DNA from 4 places in the Bradyrhizobium sp. 215_C5_N1_1 genome. Region 1 is predicted to be linked to each of the others. Evidence: riboswitches for the same ligand, from Rfam matches in the RefSeq annotation. Region 1 holds a riboswitch; each other region holds the start of a gene.
What was found. Region 1 has a riboswitch for cobalamin ahead of AB7G19_RS29150 (DUF1636 family protein). Riboswitches for the same ligand answer to the same signal wherever they lie in the genome.
Positions count from the first base shown of each region.

Region 2: linked by a shared signal. The riboswitch ahead of AB7G19_RS30370 (TonB-dependent receptor) and the one ahead of AB7G19_RS29150 (DUF1636 family protein) in region 1 are both predicted to bind cobalamin.
Region 3: linked by a shared signal. The riboswitch ahead of AB7G19_RS20465 (TonB-dependent receptor domain-containing protein) and the one ahead of AB7G19_RS29150 (DUF1636 family protein) in region 1 are both predicted to bind cobalamin.
Region 4: linked by a shared signal. The riboswitch ahead of AB7G19_RS20480 (ribonucleoside-diphosphate reductase subunit alpha) and the one ahead of AB7G19_RS29150 (DUF1636 family protein) in region 1 are both predicted to bind cobalamin.

Region 1 is NZ_CP197228.1:6,038,197-6,042,534, reverse strand. Features, by position in the region: gene AB7G19_RS29160 (cobyric acid synthase) at 1-824, opposite strand, end outside; gene cobO (cob(I)yrinic acid a,c-diamide adenosyltransferase) at 847-1,482, opposite strand; cobalamin riboswitch at 1,523-1,744, shown strand; gene AB7G19_RS29150 (DUF1636 family protein) at 1,841-2,215, shown strand; gene cobW (cobalamin biosynthesis protein CobW) at 2,212-3,261, shown strand; gene cobN (cobaltochelatase subunit CobN) at 3,261-4,338, shown strand, end outside.
Region 2 is NZ_CP197228.1:6,298,677-6,303,014, reverse strand. Features, by position in the region: gene AB7G19_RS30375 (GFA family protein) at 1-290, opposite strand, end outside; gene AB7G19_RS30370 (TonB-dependent receptor) at 429-2,777, opposite strand; cobalamin riboswitch at 2,978-3,185, opposite strand; gene AB7G19_RS30365 (hypothetical protein) at 3,417-3,782, shown strand; gene AB7G19_RS30360 (FixH family protein) at 3,885-4,277, shown strand.
Region 3 is NZ_CP197228.1:4,245,563-4,249,900, reverse strand. Features, by position in the region: gene AB7G19_RS20465 (TonB-dependent receptor domain-containing protein) at 1-1,148, opposite strand, end outside; cobalamin riboswitch at 1,263-1,476, opposite strand; gene AB7G19_RS20460 (hypothetical protein) at 1,552-1,773, opposite strand; gene AB7G19_RS20455 (hypothetical protein) at 1,886-2,143, opposite strand; gene AB7G19_RS20450 (hypothetical protein) at 2,246-2,458, opposite strand; gene AB7G19_RS20445 (hypothetical protein) at 2,611-2,787, opposite strand; gene AB7G19_RS20440 (adenylate/guanylate cyclase domain-containing protein) at 2,914-4,338, opposite strand, start outside.
Region 4 is NZ_CP197228.1:4,251,442-4,255,779, reverse strand. Features, by position in the region: gene AB7G19_RS20480 (ribonucleoside-diphosphate reductase subunit alpha) at 1-2,786, opposite strand, end outside; cobalamin riboswitch at 2,909-3,126, opposite strand; gene AB7G19_RS20475 (hypothetical protein) at 3,240-3,818, opposite strand; gene AB7G19_RS20470 (DUF6925 family protein) at 3,879-4,338, opposite strand, start outside.

The DNA of each region.
Region 1 (4,338 bases):
ACGCCAGGCTCGAGTTTCAGCGGATCGAGATCATCGAAATTGGCGATCCGGGACAGCGCGAGGCAGGCGATCTTGCACTGGCCCGGCTTGCGCGCATCGCTTAGGCCCAGCGCATCCTCGGCCGGCAGCTCGCCGGCGCGCGCGAACCAGGGCAGCACGCCAAGGCCGCGCCACGCGGTCTTCTGCTCGATCAGCTTGTAGCCGTCGTCGAACAGCGAGGGATCGCCGCGAAACTTGTTGATGACAAAGCCCTGGATCATCGCGGCATCGTCAGGGTCGATCACCGTCTTGATGCCGACGAGCTGGGCGATGACGCCGCCGCGGTCGATGTCGCCGACCAGCACGACCGGCACGTCGGCCTTGCGCGCAAAGCCCATGTTGGCGATGTCGGCCTTGCGCAGGTTGACCTCGGCCGGGCTGCCGGCGCCTTCGACCAGCACCAGATCGGCGCGCGCCTTCAGCCGCTCGAAACTCTCCAGCACCGCGCCCATCAACGACGGCTTCATCGCCGCATATTCACGCGCCCGTGCGGTCGCGATTCGCTTTCCCTGGACGATGATTTGTGCGCCGACATCGGTCTCGGGCTTCAGCAGCACCGGGTTCATGTCGGTGTGCGGCTCGACGCCGGCGGCCAGTGCCTGCAGCGCCTGCGCCCGGCCGATCTCGCCGCCGTCGACGGTGACGGCCGCGTTGTTCGACATGTTCTGCGGCTTGAAAGGCAGAACGCGCAGGCCGCGCCGCGTGAAGGCGCGCGCGAGGCCTGCGACGATGAGCGACTTGCCCACGTCGGAGCCGGCCCCCTGGATCATCAATGCGCGCGCCATGGTGTTTCAGTACTTGGCGTCGTCAGAACTCGACGCCGGCTTGCGCCTTGATGCCGGAGCGGAAGGGGTGCTTCACCATCGTCATCTCGGTGACGAGATCGGCGATCTCGATCAGCTCGTCCTTGGCGTTGCGCCCAGTGAGCACGACATGTGTCATCGGTGGCTTATGCGTTTTCAGGAATTCGACGACCTCGGCGATGTCGAGATAGTCGTAGCGTAGCGCGATGTTGATCTCGTCGAGCACGACCATGCGCAGATTGGAATCTGAGATCAGCTCCTTGGCCTTCGCCCAGCCGGCCTGCGCTGCGGCGATGTCGCGGGCGCGGTCCTGCGTCTCCCAGGTGAAACCTTCACCCATCGCATGGAACTGGCAGAGCTCGCCGAAATGGCCGGTGAGCAGGCGCCGTTCGCCGGTGTCCCAGGCGCCCTTGATGAACTGCACGACCGCGCAGGGGAAGCCATGGGCGACGCAGCGGACGATCATGCCGAAAGCGGAGGAGGACTTGCCCTTGCCGGCGCCGGTGTGGACGATGATGAGGCCCTTCTCGCCGCTCTTGGTCGCCATGATCTTGTCGCGGGCGACCTTGATTTTCGCCATTTTCGCGGCGTGGCGGGCGTCGGTTTCCTCGGCCGTTTGGGTATCCGGTTCAGGCGTCATCTGACAGGGTCCTTCGGCTTGACAAGAGGCGGCCGGGGGCAAATGGTGGCCCGGCGTTGGTTCCTGTCCTATGACAGGCGAAGAGGGAATGCGATAGGGTCCGAATCGACAAGATTCGGCTCCAAACTGCAGCCGCCCCCGCGACCGTGACCGGAGAGATGCCCGAAGCCACTGATCCCCGAGGGGATCGGGAAGGCGGGGATCGAAGGGCCAAAAGCCCTGCTCCGCAAGCCGGGAGACCTGCCAGCGCGGACGAGTTTTGGACCGGCGGACGGGGTGTTCCGCGACGGGGAAACGGACCTTCGGGGGAATGGTCCGTGTGCCTCTTCGCCTCCCGCTGTTTATCCTGGAAGAGGCGATGACCGTCACACTTCACGTCTGTATTACCTGCCGTGCCGGCCAGACGCTCGACGAGGGTGAGACGACGCCCGGGAAGCGCCTGCATGGTGCGATCCTCGACGTCGGCGTGCCCGAGGGCGTCAATGTGGTTCCCGTTGAATGCCTGTCGGCATGCAGCCAGGGTTGCTCGGTTGCGCTCAGCGCGCCCGGCCGCTGGTCCTATGTCTATGGCCGTCTGTCAGAGGCCCATGCGAGCGATGTGGTCGCGGGTGCTGCGGCCTATGCCGCCGCGCCCGACGGCCTCGTGCCCTGGCGCAGCCGTCCCGAAATCTTCCGCAAGCAGTCGCTTGCCCGCATTCCCCCCATTGCCGTGTTGCCGGAGGCCGCCGAATGAACTCGCTCGCAAAAGTCCCTGTGACGGTGGTCACCGGTTTTCTCGGCTCCGGCAAGACGACGCTGATCCAGCATCTGCTCGCAAACCCTGACGGCAAGAAGCTCGCGGTGCTCGTCAACGAATTCGGCAGCGAGGGCGTCGACGGCGAGATCCTGAAATCCTGCGCCGATGCCAATTGCCCGGAAGAGAACATCGTCGAGCTCGCCAATGGCTGCATCTGCTGCACCGTTGCCGACGATTTCATTCCAACCATGGAAAAGCTTTTGGCGCGGCCGGTGCGGCCCGATCACATCCTGATCGAGACCTCGGGCCTGGCGCTGCCGAAGCCGCTGCTGAAGGCGTTCGACTGGCCGGAGATCCGCTCGCGGATCACGGTCGATGGTGTGATCGCGCTGGCCGATGCCGAAGCTGTTGCCGCCGGCCGTTTTGCGCCGGACCCGGCTGCGGTGGAAGCGCAGCGCGCCGCGGATGAAAATCTCGATCACGAGACGCCGCTGTCGGAAGTGTTCGAGGACCAGATCGCCTGCGCCGACATCGTGCTGCTGACCAAGGCCGATCTTGCTGGGCCTGCAGGGATCGAAGCCGCCAAGGCCGCCATTACCGCCGAGATGCCGCGCCGGGTGCCGATGCTATCCGTCACCGATGGCGCGATCGATGCGCGCGTCATCCTCGGCCTCGGCGCTGCCGCAGAGAATGATCTCGCCGCGCGCCCCTCGCATCACGACGGCGAGGAGGATCACGAGCACGACGATTTCGCCTCCGTCGTGATCGATCTTCCTGAAATCAGCGACATCGACGCACTGGTCGCGTCGGTGCAGCGTCTTTCGCGTGAGCAGAACGTGCTGCGCGTCAAGGGCTATATCGCGGTCGCGGGCAAGCCGATGCGCCTGTTGCTGCAGGCGGTCGGCGAGCGCGTGCGCCACCAGTTCGACAAGCCTTGGGGCGCAGCTCTCAGGCAGTCGAAGCTCGTCGTGATCGGTGAGCACGGCGATATCGACGAGGCCGCGATCAAGGCAGGACTTGGGCTTTCAGGATCTGGTATCTGATGCACGTCGTCTTCCGCGAGAGCCGCGGTCTCGAGGAGACCGCGACGCCAAGGGACATCGGCCAGGACCCGGCCGATCTCGTGGTGCTCTCGTACTCGGATTCCGACCTTGCCGCGTTCGCGGCCGGCTGGCGGCGCGGCCGCAACAGCCTGCCGTCGCTGCGGCTCGCCAATCTCGCGGAGCTGCGGCATCCGTTGTCGGTCGACACCTATATCGAGCGCACGCTGTCGCAGGCGCGCGGCATCCTGGTGCGCCTGATCGGCGGTGAGTCCTATTGGCCGTACGGGCTCGCGGCCCTGCAGCAGCTCGCGAAGGACCGCAATATCGTGCTGGCCGTGCTGCCGGCCGACGGCCGCGACGACACGCGGCTCGATGCCTACTCGACCCTGCCGGTTTCGACGCTGCGCCGGCTCAAGGTGCTCTGCGACACCGGCGGTCCTGTTGCAGCGCAGGCTGCGATCGCGCAGCTCGCGCTGGCCTCGGGCCTCTACGCAGGCCCGGTCGTCGGCGAGATGAACCTGCCTGAGATGGGCTTTTACGATCCCGCGCGTGGCGTCATTGCTGCGCCGATGGCAGGCGAGGGAAAGCCGCTCGCGCTCGTGACCTTCTATCGTTCCTATCTCACCGCCGCGGATACCGGGCCGGTCGACGCCCTGATAGCGGCGCTGCGCGAGCGCGGCTTTGACGCGTACGGCGTGTTCGTCACCTCGCTGAAGGCTCCGGGCGTTGCGGATTGGCTGCGGACTTATTTTGCGACGAATCCTCCGGCCGCGATCGTCAACGCGACGGCGTTCTCGGCGATGGGCGACGACGGCACGACACCGTTCGATGCCGCATCATGTCCCGTCTTCCAGGTCGCGCTCTCATCGGCACGGCGCGAGGACTGGGCGGAGTCGCTGCGCGGCCTGTCGCCCGGCGATCTCGCGATGCATGTGGTGCTGCCGGAGGTCGACGGCCGCCTGTTCGCGGGCGTGGTGAGCTTCAAATCGGCCGCGGAGCGTGATCCCGATCTGCAATTTTCGCATCTGGCGCACCGGCCCGACGAGGAGCGTGTCAAGGCCGTCGCCGCGCGCGTTG
Region 2 (4,338 bases), 260 kb from region 1:
GTCGCGCTCTGGACGTCGATGACCCCGGGCAACATGTCGGCATTGACATAAAACAGGCCGGTTCCGCAGTCGCCGCAAAAGTGCCGCCGGGCATTTTCCGAGGAGTGATACACCTTGGGCTCGCCCTTGGTCACCTTGACGGCATCGTCCGCGTACATCGTCCAGCCGACGACGGGAGCGCCCGCGTGAAGCCTGCAATCGCGGCAGTGACACAGCGCGTGCACGATCGCTTCGCCCTCGACCTGATAGCGGATCGCGCCGCAGTGACAACCGCCGGTGATGGTGCTCATGCGTTCCTCCCGATGGAAGACAGGTCTCGTTGATCGATAGCTCTCGAGACCTGCGGCTTCAACGGCGCAATCGATTTGCGATTGCGTCCTACTGTCGCGTGACAACTCCTGCCACGGCGCGGGCGAGGTGATCCGCGACTACCACTTGAACGAAGCCGCGATCTCGTAGCTGCGCGGCGCGCCCAGGATGATCTGGTCGGTGTAACCCGGATCGCCCCAGGCCGCGTAGAGCTTGTTGGTCAGGTTCCTCACGCGAAAGCTGATCCGGGTCTGGTCGACGCCCGGGAAATAGGCTTTTGGAATATCGACGAACGCGTATGCGTCGAAGATCGTGTAGGCGTCCATCGTGACCAGATTGTCCTGGAAGTTGAAGCGGTCGCCGACGTGACGGACGAGGCCGCCGATCTCGACCGGCAGCTTCGTGTCGAAGCGATAGGAGGCGCCGGCGTTGGCGATGAAGTTGGGAACGTTGGGCGGCGTCTTGCCCGAATAGGACTGGAAGTCGCCATTGCCGTCGACATAGGTGAAGTCGATGAAGCGCGACTGCACGAAGGCGACGTTGCCCCATAGTTTCAGGCCCGCGACCGGATTGACCGCGGCGGCGATCTCGACGCCCTTGGAGGCCATCTTGCCGGCGACGTTGAAGAGGATGCCGCTTTCGGGGACGTAGACGTTCTTGCGCTCGATGTCGAAGGCCGAGAACGTGGCCTCCGCGCGCCTGTCGGCCGACAGCAGCTTCACGCCGGTCTCGTAGGTCCGCGACGTCGTGAGCAGCAGCGGCGTCGTGGGCCTGAGGATGAAGATGTTCGCCACCGTCGGGTCGGCTGCCGTCGCGTACTGGCTGTAAAGCATCACGCCGGGCGCGATGTCCCAGGTGTAGCCGATGCGTCCGGTGACCGGATTGAACGTCTTCGAGAAAGGATAGTTGGCTTTCAGGAGGCCATTCTCGTCGAAGCGGGTCCGCGACAGCTCGATATTCTCAAAACGGATGCCGCCGATCAGCGCAAAGGTCGAGGTCAGCTTGAGCCGGTCCTCGAACGACAGCGAGGCGGTGTCGAGATGGGTGTAGATCTTCTCGTCGCTGCGCGGGCCGTAGAGGCCGCGGTCCGGATTGAGGAGGTCGACGTAGTCATTGAAGAACAGCGTGTCCTGCGAGACGTTGAACTGGTTGCTGCTCGCCGCCACGGTGGCGACGAAGCGATTGTCCATTCCGCCGAGATTGGAATTGACGGTGAGGTCGGTGATGTTGCCGTAGAGCCGCTGCGCGTGATCGAGCGCCAGGCGCTCGCGGTAGATGCTCTGCGCGCCTGCGAAATTGCCTACGGTCTGGTCAAACGACGAGATCTCGTTGTTGAACCAGTGCCGGTGGGCGTCATAGCCATAGACCAGGCTCTTCAGCGAGATGTTGTTGGTGATGTCCCATTGAAAGCCGCTGCGCAGCCAGAGCTCGTTGGCGCCGCTGTGATTGTCGAGCACGTTGTAGTTCGTGGTCAGCGTGCGCGCGTCGATGGTGACCGGGACCGGCGTGCCGCCGCCGAGGTAATAGTTGCTCCAGAGGCCGGAGACGACGCCATACGTCGGCACGATGCCCGGCGCGTTCGCCGGCACCAGCGGCGTCCCCCAGTAGAAGCGGTCGTTGTCCTGCCTGTATTCGGTCGCGCCCCAGATCCTCAGGTTCTCGTTGACGCGATAGTTCAGCTGGCCCGAGACGTTGCTGAGCTTCGAATAGGTGTCGTCGATAAAGCCCTTGTTGTTGAAATGGCTGATGTCGAAGCGGTAGTCGAGGCCGTTGATCAGCGTGCTGCCGCCCGATCCGTAACCGGCGCGATAGCCGTTGAAGGAATCGTAGGAAGTGAAGGCGTCGTTGACGATTGGTCCGGTGTGCGGCGCCTTGTTCACGTAGTTGATGGCGCCGCCGGTCGCACCGAGGCCCGCCACCAGCGAGTCCGGTCCCTTGATGATCTCGACCTGCTGGAGACCAGCCACGTCCATGGGACGGCCGGTCATGGTCGACGGCCCGATCGGGATTCCGTTGTAGAGCGTGGAGATCTGGTCGCCGGAAAAGCCACGCATCGAGAAGATGGCGGGCGCGCCGGGCGCATCGCCGCCGGTGACGCCGACTGCAGCCTTGGCGACGTCGGTCGTGGTCCGGATGCCCAGGTTCTGCATCGTCTGTTGACCGATGACCTCGACGGTCGCCGGCATCTCGCGCGCCGTGATGCCGAGCCGGGAGCCGACGTCGGTGACGGCTGCCGTATTGAGCGGCGTCTGTACCGGCCCGCTCGGAGCTTGCGCGGCCGGAACGGCGACAGCAGGGGCGCCACGATTGCGTCCCGCGGCGCGCCGGGCCGCGCGCTGCTTCTGAGTGCCGGGGCTGACGGCAGGAGCCTGTCGCGGCGCAGGCGGCGACACGATCACCGGGCCGACCTCCCGGGAGCGGTTGTCCTGCGCCGCGCTTTGCGCGAGCGCCGCGGACGACAAGGACACCGACGAGAGCAGAGTAATCAGGAAAGCACGCGATAACGCTGGCCTTGCGCCAGCACGGAAATGAAGATTTTGCACGACAACGCTCTGCGGCGACGCAAACAAACCGTCACCGCGGTTGCCTTAGTCATCCACCTTCGCCCCAGGCGGCGGATGCACCGGCTACTTGTCCGACATCAGGGCACCCCGCCCAATGCGTTCGCGCGTGACCATGGCTGGTAGCAGGTTTCCTGGCTCGCGGGTCATCGCCTTCGACCACCTTCCCAGAGGCCCAAGCGGGGCTCCAGTGGTTCGTTTGGTCGTCGGCTATCCGCCTACAGTTGCGGGGGCAGCCGCGGAATTGCCCACTGAGGTGGACGCACCGCATTCCCTTGAAGAGTCCTTGCGGACACTACCGATCACGAAACTGGCATCAGGGGATGAGCGCGTCAACATCCGCGCGGGCTGCTGGACGGGCCGGTCGGTCGATGGTGGCCTTGTGTTGCTGTTTTGCACGATAGTCCGAAGGACCGCGTCGAAACGTCCAACCCGGCCTCCGGACGAGCCTGGGTAACGAACGCTTGACCACGATCAATAACTGCCTTTGGTGTCCGAGTATGCTACTGAGGCCGAGTTCCGGCCCGACAAGGTAAGTCGATATTGATGCAGTTCGTCCGTACCATCCTGGCAGTCGCCATCGCCATATCCTTGGCGATGCTGCCGGTTGGCGCGTCCGCGGCGAACCTCGCAATGTCGTCGGATGGCATGCAGACGGCCATGCACATGAGCGGCGACGCCGACATGTCGATGGACGATTGTTGTCCCGACATGAAGGGAACGGGCTCCCATAGCGGCGGCTACAAGTGCGGGATGGGCTTCTGCTGCGTCGGTGGGATCATCGCGCTCGGTGATGTCAGGCCCGTGGCGTTCGAACGTCTCGCCGTCATGGCCAGCACGATGGCTATTCCCCCGGATCAGGTCGTTTCCTTCCGCGGCGGCAGTCCTCCTTTCCGACCTCCTCGAATCTGATCTCGCAAAGCCCGAGACGCGAGCGGCGTGCCTGCTCGCGACGACGACTGACGTGCGCGCTTCACGCGCCACGGCGAAAGATCAATTCATGAGGACAGGACAATGCTTTCCAAAATCAGCACCGCGGCTCTCGCCGCCACCCTTTCGCTTGCCGCTTCCGCCGCGATGGCGGGCGCGGGCGACTACGCCTTCGAGCCCGTCACTCCGCAGATGAAGAAGGGCGAAGACGTCACGCTCGCCGTTCGCCTGACGAACAAGCAGACCGGCAAGCCGATACCGGACGCAGTCATCTTCAAAAGCCGCCTCGACATGGCCCCGGACGGGATGGCCGAGATGGAATCGGCGGTCGCGCCGCTGCCGTCCAGGGAGCCGGGTGTGTACGCCTTCAAGACGGACCTGCCGATGGCTGGACGCTACCAGATGACGCTGTCCGTGAAGGTGCAGGGCGAACCGGAGACCGTCACCGGCAAGGTGATCGTCACGGCGGTCAAGTGAGCGTTCGGGCGCTGCCCGGCGGCGCCCGACATTCCCCTTTTTCCTTCACACGGACGCGCGC
Region 3 (4,338 bases), 1.8 Mb from region 1:
GCCATCGCGTCGCCGGGCGAGATGTTGTAGTTCCAGTGATTGGTGTAGTTGACGCCGAAATAGCTCTTCATCCGGTCGTCGAGAGCGGACCAGACCGCCTCCCCGCGCGTGAAGAGCTGGTGCACCGTCTGCGTGCTTTGCGCGGCCGCGGGAAAGCTCGCGGATGTGACGGGATCGAAGGTGTCTCCGGTAAAGCGCAGGGTGGCGTCGGTGTACCGCGCCACGCTATTGAGCGTCAGGTTTTCGCTCAATTCGACGCCAAGCTTCGTCGAATAGGTCATGTTGTCGTAATAGTTGCCGATCGCCTTCTGCCCCGGCGGCAGCAATTCGACCGGTGTCACCGGCACGTCGTTCGCGTGGAAATGCGCAACGTTGAAGGCATAGTTGAAGTGGTCCTGTGAACCGCTCAGGCCTGCGGTCTGGTTGAACGTTCCGAACGAGCCTCCCTCGACCGAGCCGGTCGCGCGGGCGGGACCGTCACCCTTCTTCGTCACGATGGAGATCACGCCACCCAGCGCGTCTGCGCCGTAGAGACCGCCCTGCGGACCGCGCAGGACTTCGATCTGCTGAATGTCGGAGGTGAGCAACTGGCCGAAATCAAACGAACGGTTCGGGTTGCTGGGATCGCTGACGTCGATGCCGTCGATCAGGACCTTGGTGTGGTTGGAATTCGTTCCGCGCATGAAGATCGACGTCTGTCCGCCGGGGCCGCCGGTCTGCACGAGGTTGAGGCCGGGAACCGCGCTCAGTGCATCGGATGCGGTCCGGCGCTGATCGCGCTCCATGTCTCTGGCGGTCAGAACCGTCACCGAGCTCGCAACCAGATTGGTCGGAGTGACGATACCCGTCGGACTGACGACGACCGTCGGAAACAGGTTGGCGGCGGATACCCCGGCAACCGGGGGCGACGCCGGCACCAGCCCGGGCTTCGGCACCCGAGCGACGCGCCGCTGCTCGGGCTGGTCGGGCGCAGGCCGCGCGGCTCGCGGCTTGGCCGGACGCTCGGTCGGCGCGACCTCGACCGGCGGCAGCAGATCGGGCGATGCCGACTGCTGGGCCTGGGCAATGGACAGATCGAGCGAATACAGGGAAACGAACGCGACAAGGCCGGCGCGGAAGCGCCTGGCGGCAAAGACATTACGGGACACTCTTGTAACCTCGGTATGACGTCAGTGGCACGTCACAGCGAACGAGGTTTCACGGCGGAGCGTTCGATTGCTCCGGTGAAGCTAATGTCTGTACTCCCCGACCGACATCTTCGCGTGTGACCACGGCTGACGGCAGGTCTCCTGGCTCGCGGGTCGTTACCTTACGTCGCCTTCCCAGGACCGAGATTCCCAGTGGCATATGACGAAAGATTCACCGCTTACAGTTGCGGGGGCAGCCGTGGCGTTGAGAATATCCCGGTATCGGGAAAACCTCGCACCACGTTCCCTTTTGATCTCCGTGAGGAGAACCGTCACCGACCAATCTAGGGGGCAGGCAAGCGGAGAGTCAATCGGCCGGTTGCATGGCGGTCAAAGCACCGCACCGGAGATTGAGCTGGCGCAATCAGGCCGGCTCCCGCTCCGAACGCGTCCTGATCATCGCCCGCTCGCCGGCATCGACGAGTTGGCCGATGCCGGTGCGGCCCGTGAGCGCGCAGCGGATGATGTTCTCGGCAACGGACCTGCGAAAGCAATGGTCCTCGCCGACCGGGCGATTGCGGCAGACCCGATCCAGCGCCAGCTTCATGTTGATCCGGGTGCGGGTGTCGAAATGCTCGCTGATCATTCGCAGGGCCTCGATGCGTTGATGTCGGAGCGGAAACGCGTCGGCGTAGGCCGGGTTCCAAAACTTGCGCAGAGCTGACTACGCCCGCCCTCTTGGCCCTGTGACGGGCGGGCTACGCCCGACCTCTTGGCCGCTGGGCCTGAGCCCAGGCCGCGGTGACGTCGCGCAGCGGAGCGTCGATGCGTCGGATCGGGGTCAGCTCACCGGAGGCCGAGATGATGGCGGTCTCCTCGCAGCGACAGCGCGGGCATACGAAGCGGACCTCGTGCGGCGACGAAGACCAGCTCGAACGTTTGACGTTGGCCGCCATCGGGCTTGCATCGCAATGCGAGCACGACACCAGGAACCGACCGGGATCGAGCATACCCATTCCATAGGACTCCGCGTCCTGCCTGCCGCTTCAATGACTAACCCATGTGAATCGTTCCGGTGCCCGAGCACCCTCAGCGCTAGCTCCAGCCAGCGCCGCCGCTCAGTGGGCACCCTTGAGGGTGCATGACGTGGTGCAGGTGACGGTGTTGCCGTGGTCGCACGCCTTGCAGGCGGCAACGCACTGGTTCATGTCGCGGGGATTGTAGGAGCTGTAGTTCCGCATCGCACAGACCGGGGTCGAGCCGGTGATGTCCTGCTCCTGGTTGCAGGCGGCCGTCATGAGCGCGAAGATGAGGACTGCGAGAAGGCGCATGGGATTGCCCTGGTGAGGAGCGGCAAAGCGACGTCAGCGAGATGCGCTGCACCGCAACGGACCTCGGCATTCCCAATGCGAGCAATCATGATCGCGACGCTCGCATCCTCAAAGGATGCGCGCCAAACATTAAGAACGGATTGCAGGCGGCGTCAGGCCGCGGCCTTGGTCGCGATCGCCTTCCGCATATCCACCGCCAGCTGACGATACTGCTCCGAGAGTCTCAGATAGAACTCGCGCTTGGTGCTGTCGGTGGCGAGCTTGGCAATCAGCTCGCATTCGGCGGTGAGCGTCTCGAACCGTTCCAGCCTGTCATGAAGTTCTGTCATCGGCGTGTCCCCATCAAACGCCACAAGGGACGTCAAACCTAAGCCTGAGAAATAGGTCACGGCGAACATCGTTATCGAGTAGAAACGTTTTTTCCAGCAAGGGCGGTGCAAGCCCAGCAAGAACGGCTATTTCTGCTCCAGCCGCCAGGCACCATCCCAAGCTGCGTCCGGCGGATTGGCCTCGAACTGCGCGATGCGGCCGAGCAGCGTGCGCGAGGGACCGTCGCCGGGCACGGCTTCGAGCGCTGCATTGAACGCGGCGCGAGCCTCGTCGAAGCGCTGCGCGCGGTAGGCGGCGAGGCCTTCGGCGTAGCGCGCGCGCAGGCTCTCCTGCGGGACGCTGAGCCCGTGCGCCTTGCTCATCACCTCGAAAATGGCCTGCGATGCGCTTTGGCCGGCCACCGCCAGACGATCGATCTCGCGCAGCTCGAGGTTCGAGCCGATCGCGTCCGCCGTGGCCTGCGCGATCAGGATCCGCGTGCCGTAGATCTTGTTGACCAGCTCGAGACGCGAGGCGAGGTTCACGGCGTCGCCCATCACCGTAAAGCTCATCATCAGCTCGGAGCCGATGCTGCCGGTCAGGACCTCGCCGGTGGCAATCCCAATGCGCAGATCACAAGGGCCTGGCATGGCGCGGATGCCGAGCAGGTCAGGCAATTGCTTCTGCAACGCCGGCACCTCATCGGCCATATCGATGGCGGCGTAGCAGGCGAACAGCGCCGGCTCGTCCTCCTCAATGAAGGGAGGGCCCCAATAGGCCATGATGGCATCGCCGATATATTTATCGATGACGCCGCGATGGCTCCGGATCGGCGCGGACATCACCGTGAAATAGTGGTTCATGACCTTGACGAGGCCGCGCGGGGTCATGCCCTCGCTCATCGAGGTGAAGCCGCTCATGTCGGAGAACATGATGGTCATCACCCGGCGCTGGCCGTCGATGGCGACCTCCGGGCGGTCGATCAGCCCCTGCGCCACCTTGGGATCGATATAGCGGCCAAAGGTCTCACGGATCCGCTCGTTGTGCCGCAGCTGCTCGATCATGCGATTGAAGGCGGCGGCGAGTTCGCCGATCTCGTCCTGGGTCGAGACCGTGATGGTCTTGTCGAAGCGGCCCGCCTCGACCTCGCGGGTGCCGGCGAGCAACAGCCGCACCGGTCGCGTGATGCCACTGGAGACGAGGAGCGCGAAAGCAAATCCGACCACCGCCGCGAGGATGGTGACGATGCCCGAAATGATCATCGCCTGGTGCTGGCGACCGATCACTGTCGCCGTACTGGCGAAGACCTGCTTCAGCATGTCGGCGCGGATCGCGTCGATCTTCTGGTTGAACTGGTCGCGTATGGTGTCGAGATGCTCCAGGGTCCCGCGCGCCTCCGTCATCTGCTTGCCTTCGACCTGCTTGAGGAGTTTTGCGTGGTCCTCATTCATGTCGTGACGCAGCTCGGTGAGAGCGGTTTCGATGCGGGTCTCGATCCGCGCCAGCCCGGCATTGTCGGAAGGCGTCCTCTTGTCGTCGATGATCGCGTTGATGTGCGTGCGCGCGGCCTC
Region 4 (4,338 bases), 1.8 Mb from region 1:
ACCGCATTGAGCTTTCCGTCGGTGCCCTTCAACGTCGATTTCTCGACATGCGTGGCGCTGTGCGAGCGCAAATAGTAGGTCGTCTTCAAGCCGCGCCGCCAGGCCAGCCGGTAGAGCGCATCGAGCTTCTTGCCGGAGGGATTGGCGATGTAGAGGTTGAGCGACTGCGACTGGTCGATCCATTTCTGCCGGCGCGCGGCCGCCTCGATCAGCCAGGCGCTGTCGATCTCGAAGGCGGTGGCGTAGAGCGCCTTCAGATCGTCAGGAACGCGGTCGATCTGGCCGACGCTGCCGTCGAAATATTTGAGGTCGGAGACCATGACCTCGTCCCAAAGCCCCCTCGCCTTGAGGTCGCGGACCAGGAACTCGTTCACGACCGTGAAGTCGCCGGACATGTTCGATTTCACGAACAGGTTCTGATAGTTCGGCTCGATCGACTGCGAGACGCCGCAGATGTTGGAGATCGTCGCCGTTGGCGCGATCGCCATGACGTTCGAGTTGCGCATGCCGCTGGACGTGACCTTCTTGCGGAGGCGATCCCAGTCGAGTGTTGCGGAGCGATCGACGTCGAGACCACCGCGCGCGTCGGCGAGAAGCTGGATGGAGTCGAGCGGCAAGACGCCCTTCGACCACAGCGAGCCCTCGAAGCTCGGATAGCGTCCGCGCTCCGCGGCGAGATCGGACGACGCTTCGATCGCGTGGAACGAGATTGCTTCCATGCTGGTGTCGGCAAACATCACGGCAGTGTCGGACGCAGTTGGAATGCGCTGGACCTGAAGCGCTTCCTGAAATCCCATCAGGCCGAGCCCGACGGGACGATGACGCATGTTGGAGCGGCGCGCTTCGGGGATCGTGTAGAAATTGATGTCGATGACGTTGTCGAGCATCCGGACGGCGGTGGTCACCGTCCGCTTCAGCTTGGCCTGGTCGACACCATCGGGCCCGACATGGTTGAGCATGTTGATGGAGCCGAGATTGCGGACCGCGACCTCGTCGGCCGAGGTGTTGAGCGTGATCTCGGTGCAGAGGTTCGAGGAATGGATCACGCCCACGTGGCGTTGCGGCGAACGCAGATTGCAGGGGTCCTTGAAGGTGATCCAGGGATGACCGGTCTCGAACAGCATGGTCAGCATGCGACGCCAGAGGTCGCTCGCACGCACGGTCTTGAAGACGCGCATGCCGCCGGCTTTCGCCCTGGCCTCATAGGCCTCGTAAGCCGTCTTGAACGCCTCGCCATAGAGATCGTGCAAATCGGGCGTCTCGTCAGGCGAGAACAGCGTCCATTCGCCATCGGCATCGACGCGCTGCATGAACAGGTCCGGCACCCAATTGGCGGTGTTCATGTCGTGGGTGCGGCGGCGGTCGTCGCCGGTGTTCTTGCGCAGGTCGAGGAATTCCTCGATGTCGACGTGCCAGGTCTCCAGATAGGCGCAGACCGCGCCCTTGCGCTTGCCGCCCTGGTTGACGGCAATCGCGGTGTCGTTGGCAACCTTCAGGAACGGGATGATGCCCTGGCTCTCGCCGTTGGTGCCCTTGATGTGGGCGCCGAGACCACGCACCGGCGTCCAGTCGTTGCCAAGGCCGCCGGAATATTTTGCCAGCAGTGCGTTGTCCTTGATCGACTTGAAGATGCCGTCCAGGTCGTCGGACACCGTCGTGAGGAAGCAGGACGACAATTGCGGACGCAGCGTACCCGAATTGAACAGCGTCGGCGTCGAGGCCATGAAGTCAAACGATGACAGCAGATCGTAGAACTCGATCGACTTGGCCTCTCGGTCGATCTCGCGAACCGCAAGACCCATCGCTACGCGCATGAAGAAGGCCTGCGGCAATTCGATCCGCTTGCCTCGGACGTGCAGGAAGTAGCGGTCGTAGAGCGTCTGAAGCCCGAGGAACTGGAAGTTCAGGTCGCGCTCGGGCTTGAGTGCAGCCGCGATCCGGCCGAGGTCGAAGCGGGCCAGTTCAGGATCGAGCAGTTCGGCAGCGATGCCGGTCTTCAGATAGGCCGGGAAATATTCGACGTAGCGCATCGTCATGTCGGCCTGCGAGGCGGACGTCGGCACGCCATGGACGTAGGACAGCACCTCGCCGCGCAGCTTGTCCAGCAGCAGGCGCGCGCTGACATAGGCGTAGTTCGGCTCCTGCTCGACCAGCGTGCGCGCGGCCATGATCGAGGCCAGTGCCAGTTCGTCCTGGCTGATGCCGTCGTAGAGATTGCGGGTGGTCTCGGTGAGCACGGGTGCCGCGGAAACGCCGTCGAGGCCGGCGCAGGCTTCGCCGATAATCAGCGCGAGCCGCTTGGTGTCGAGACCAACGCGCGAACCGTCGGCGAGCGTGACATGAAGTGCCGGCGCGACAGCGGGCGTCGCTTCCGCGGCCGCCTCCTCGGCGCGCTGGCGCGACCGCTCCTCGCGGTACAGCACATAGGCGCGTGCGACCTTGTGGTGCTCGCTCCGCATCAAGGCGAGCTCGACCTGGTCCTGCACGTCCTCGATATGGAAGGTGCGTCCCTCGCCTGCCCGCCGCATCAACGCAGTGACGACTTCGGCCGTCAGCTGCTCCACGCTCTCATGGACGCGGCGCGAGGCGACCGCGCTGGTGCCTTCGACCGCAAGGAAAGCCTTGGTCATGGCGACCGCGATCTTGGCGGAATCGAACGGCGAGACCTTGCCGTTGCGACGGATGATCTGCATCGCCGGCTCGCTCGAAGCAAGCGCAAGCGATTGTGGACGCAAATGAACGATGGGTGCGGAAGCGGTGTCCGCGTCGTGCAGGTTCAGTGACATCAATGGGCCCCGTGATGCGCGCGTTGTGTTTGAACGGGGCTGTAAGGAAGGACGCTGCAGAAACGCCGGCGGCAGAGTTGCCGGGCGGTGCATGCAAGCGACCGCCGGACACCCCGCCCGTGGACGTTCAGATCGTCGCGGCAGGTCTCCTGGCTCGCAGGTCGTCGCCCACTTCCCGTCTTCCCGGCGCGAAAGGCACCAGTGACGATTGTTCGGAAGCAGCTCGCTGCTGACAGTTGCGGGGGCAGCGCCGGAATTCCACGCTCTCACGCGGTTCACCGGCTTCCCTCTTAGCCACTAAATCTTGCGATCCAGCGGAACCGTGACGCCCACATGTGGTGACATATGCAGCCGGGTGTCAACGATTCGTTGCGGGTCATGAGCCCTGTTCCCTGTGGAATGCGGGAATTCCCGCCGGGCTCGCGCAACCCTTGGGATGACGCACATCCAGCATTACGCGTTCCGCATCGCGCGCCCGAACGGATCGACCAGGCGGACGATCTCGCAGGCGGCGACGAGGCCGGCGAGCCAGACGGCGCTGGTCAGCCCGATGCGCGTCACGATGGCCGCAGTGAACGCGCCCTCTCCGCCAAGGAACGGCGTCGCGGCAAGCAGCGCGAGCTCATAGGCGGCGTAGGCGGCGACGAGCGCGATGGCCAGCATCAGCGGCGTGCGGCCCTGCGGCAGCAGGCGGAGAACGGTCGATGCCGCTGCCGTCGACAGCAACGCGGCAGCACCGATGACAAAGCCCCAGGCGATGGTGCTGCCATCGATGGGATAGTGCAGCACGCCGAAGCCGATGGTCTGGTTCACGAGCCAGGCGCCGGTGACGACGAGCAGCGCCGGACGCATCGGCAGCATCGCGGCGGCGACGACGGCGAACGCCGCAAACGGCGTCGCGCAGGCAAGCGCGAAGCTCGCGAGCGCGCATGACACCGTCAGCAGCGCAAAGCAGAACATCGGCGCAAGGCGCGAGGTGACCGGATGAAGGCGGAAACGGTCGGCGTGGGGCGGCAGGATGGTGACAGTCATGGAACGATCTCCTTATGGGATTTGTAGCACATTTTGTTGGAACGCGGCATCACGTCTGACTCAGTGAAGAGCCTCCATGGGATCTTCAGTCTCGGCTGGATCGCGACGGTCGTAGGCGGCAAGCCAGGCGGCGAGTGTCGCGGTGTGCGGCTCCATGGCCGCCAATTGGCGCAAGGCCACGCGAACAGTGGCGCGCGCCGTGCGATCGGGCGGAAGCGTCGCCATCTCAGGTCCCCGCCCCTTCTCGATCGCTTCGACCGCGGCCCTCTTGCACGCCGTCAGCTCCGGCAGCCCATAGAGTTCGAGCAGCGCCTGGAAGGCTGCGTGAAGATCCGGCCGAAAAGCGCGCTTGCGGCCGAGCTGATCGCGCAGCGGATGGGCCGGATAGAGATGCGCGCAGGGGATCCACCCCTCAGGCAGCGGCTCGGTGGCGGCATGGGTGCGGCGATGCGCGAGCAGCTTTGGCAGGACGTGGGTGTGCGGGCCGTCAGGGCTTCGCCCGCCCGGCGGCGGGATCGGC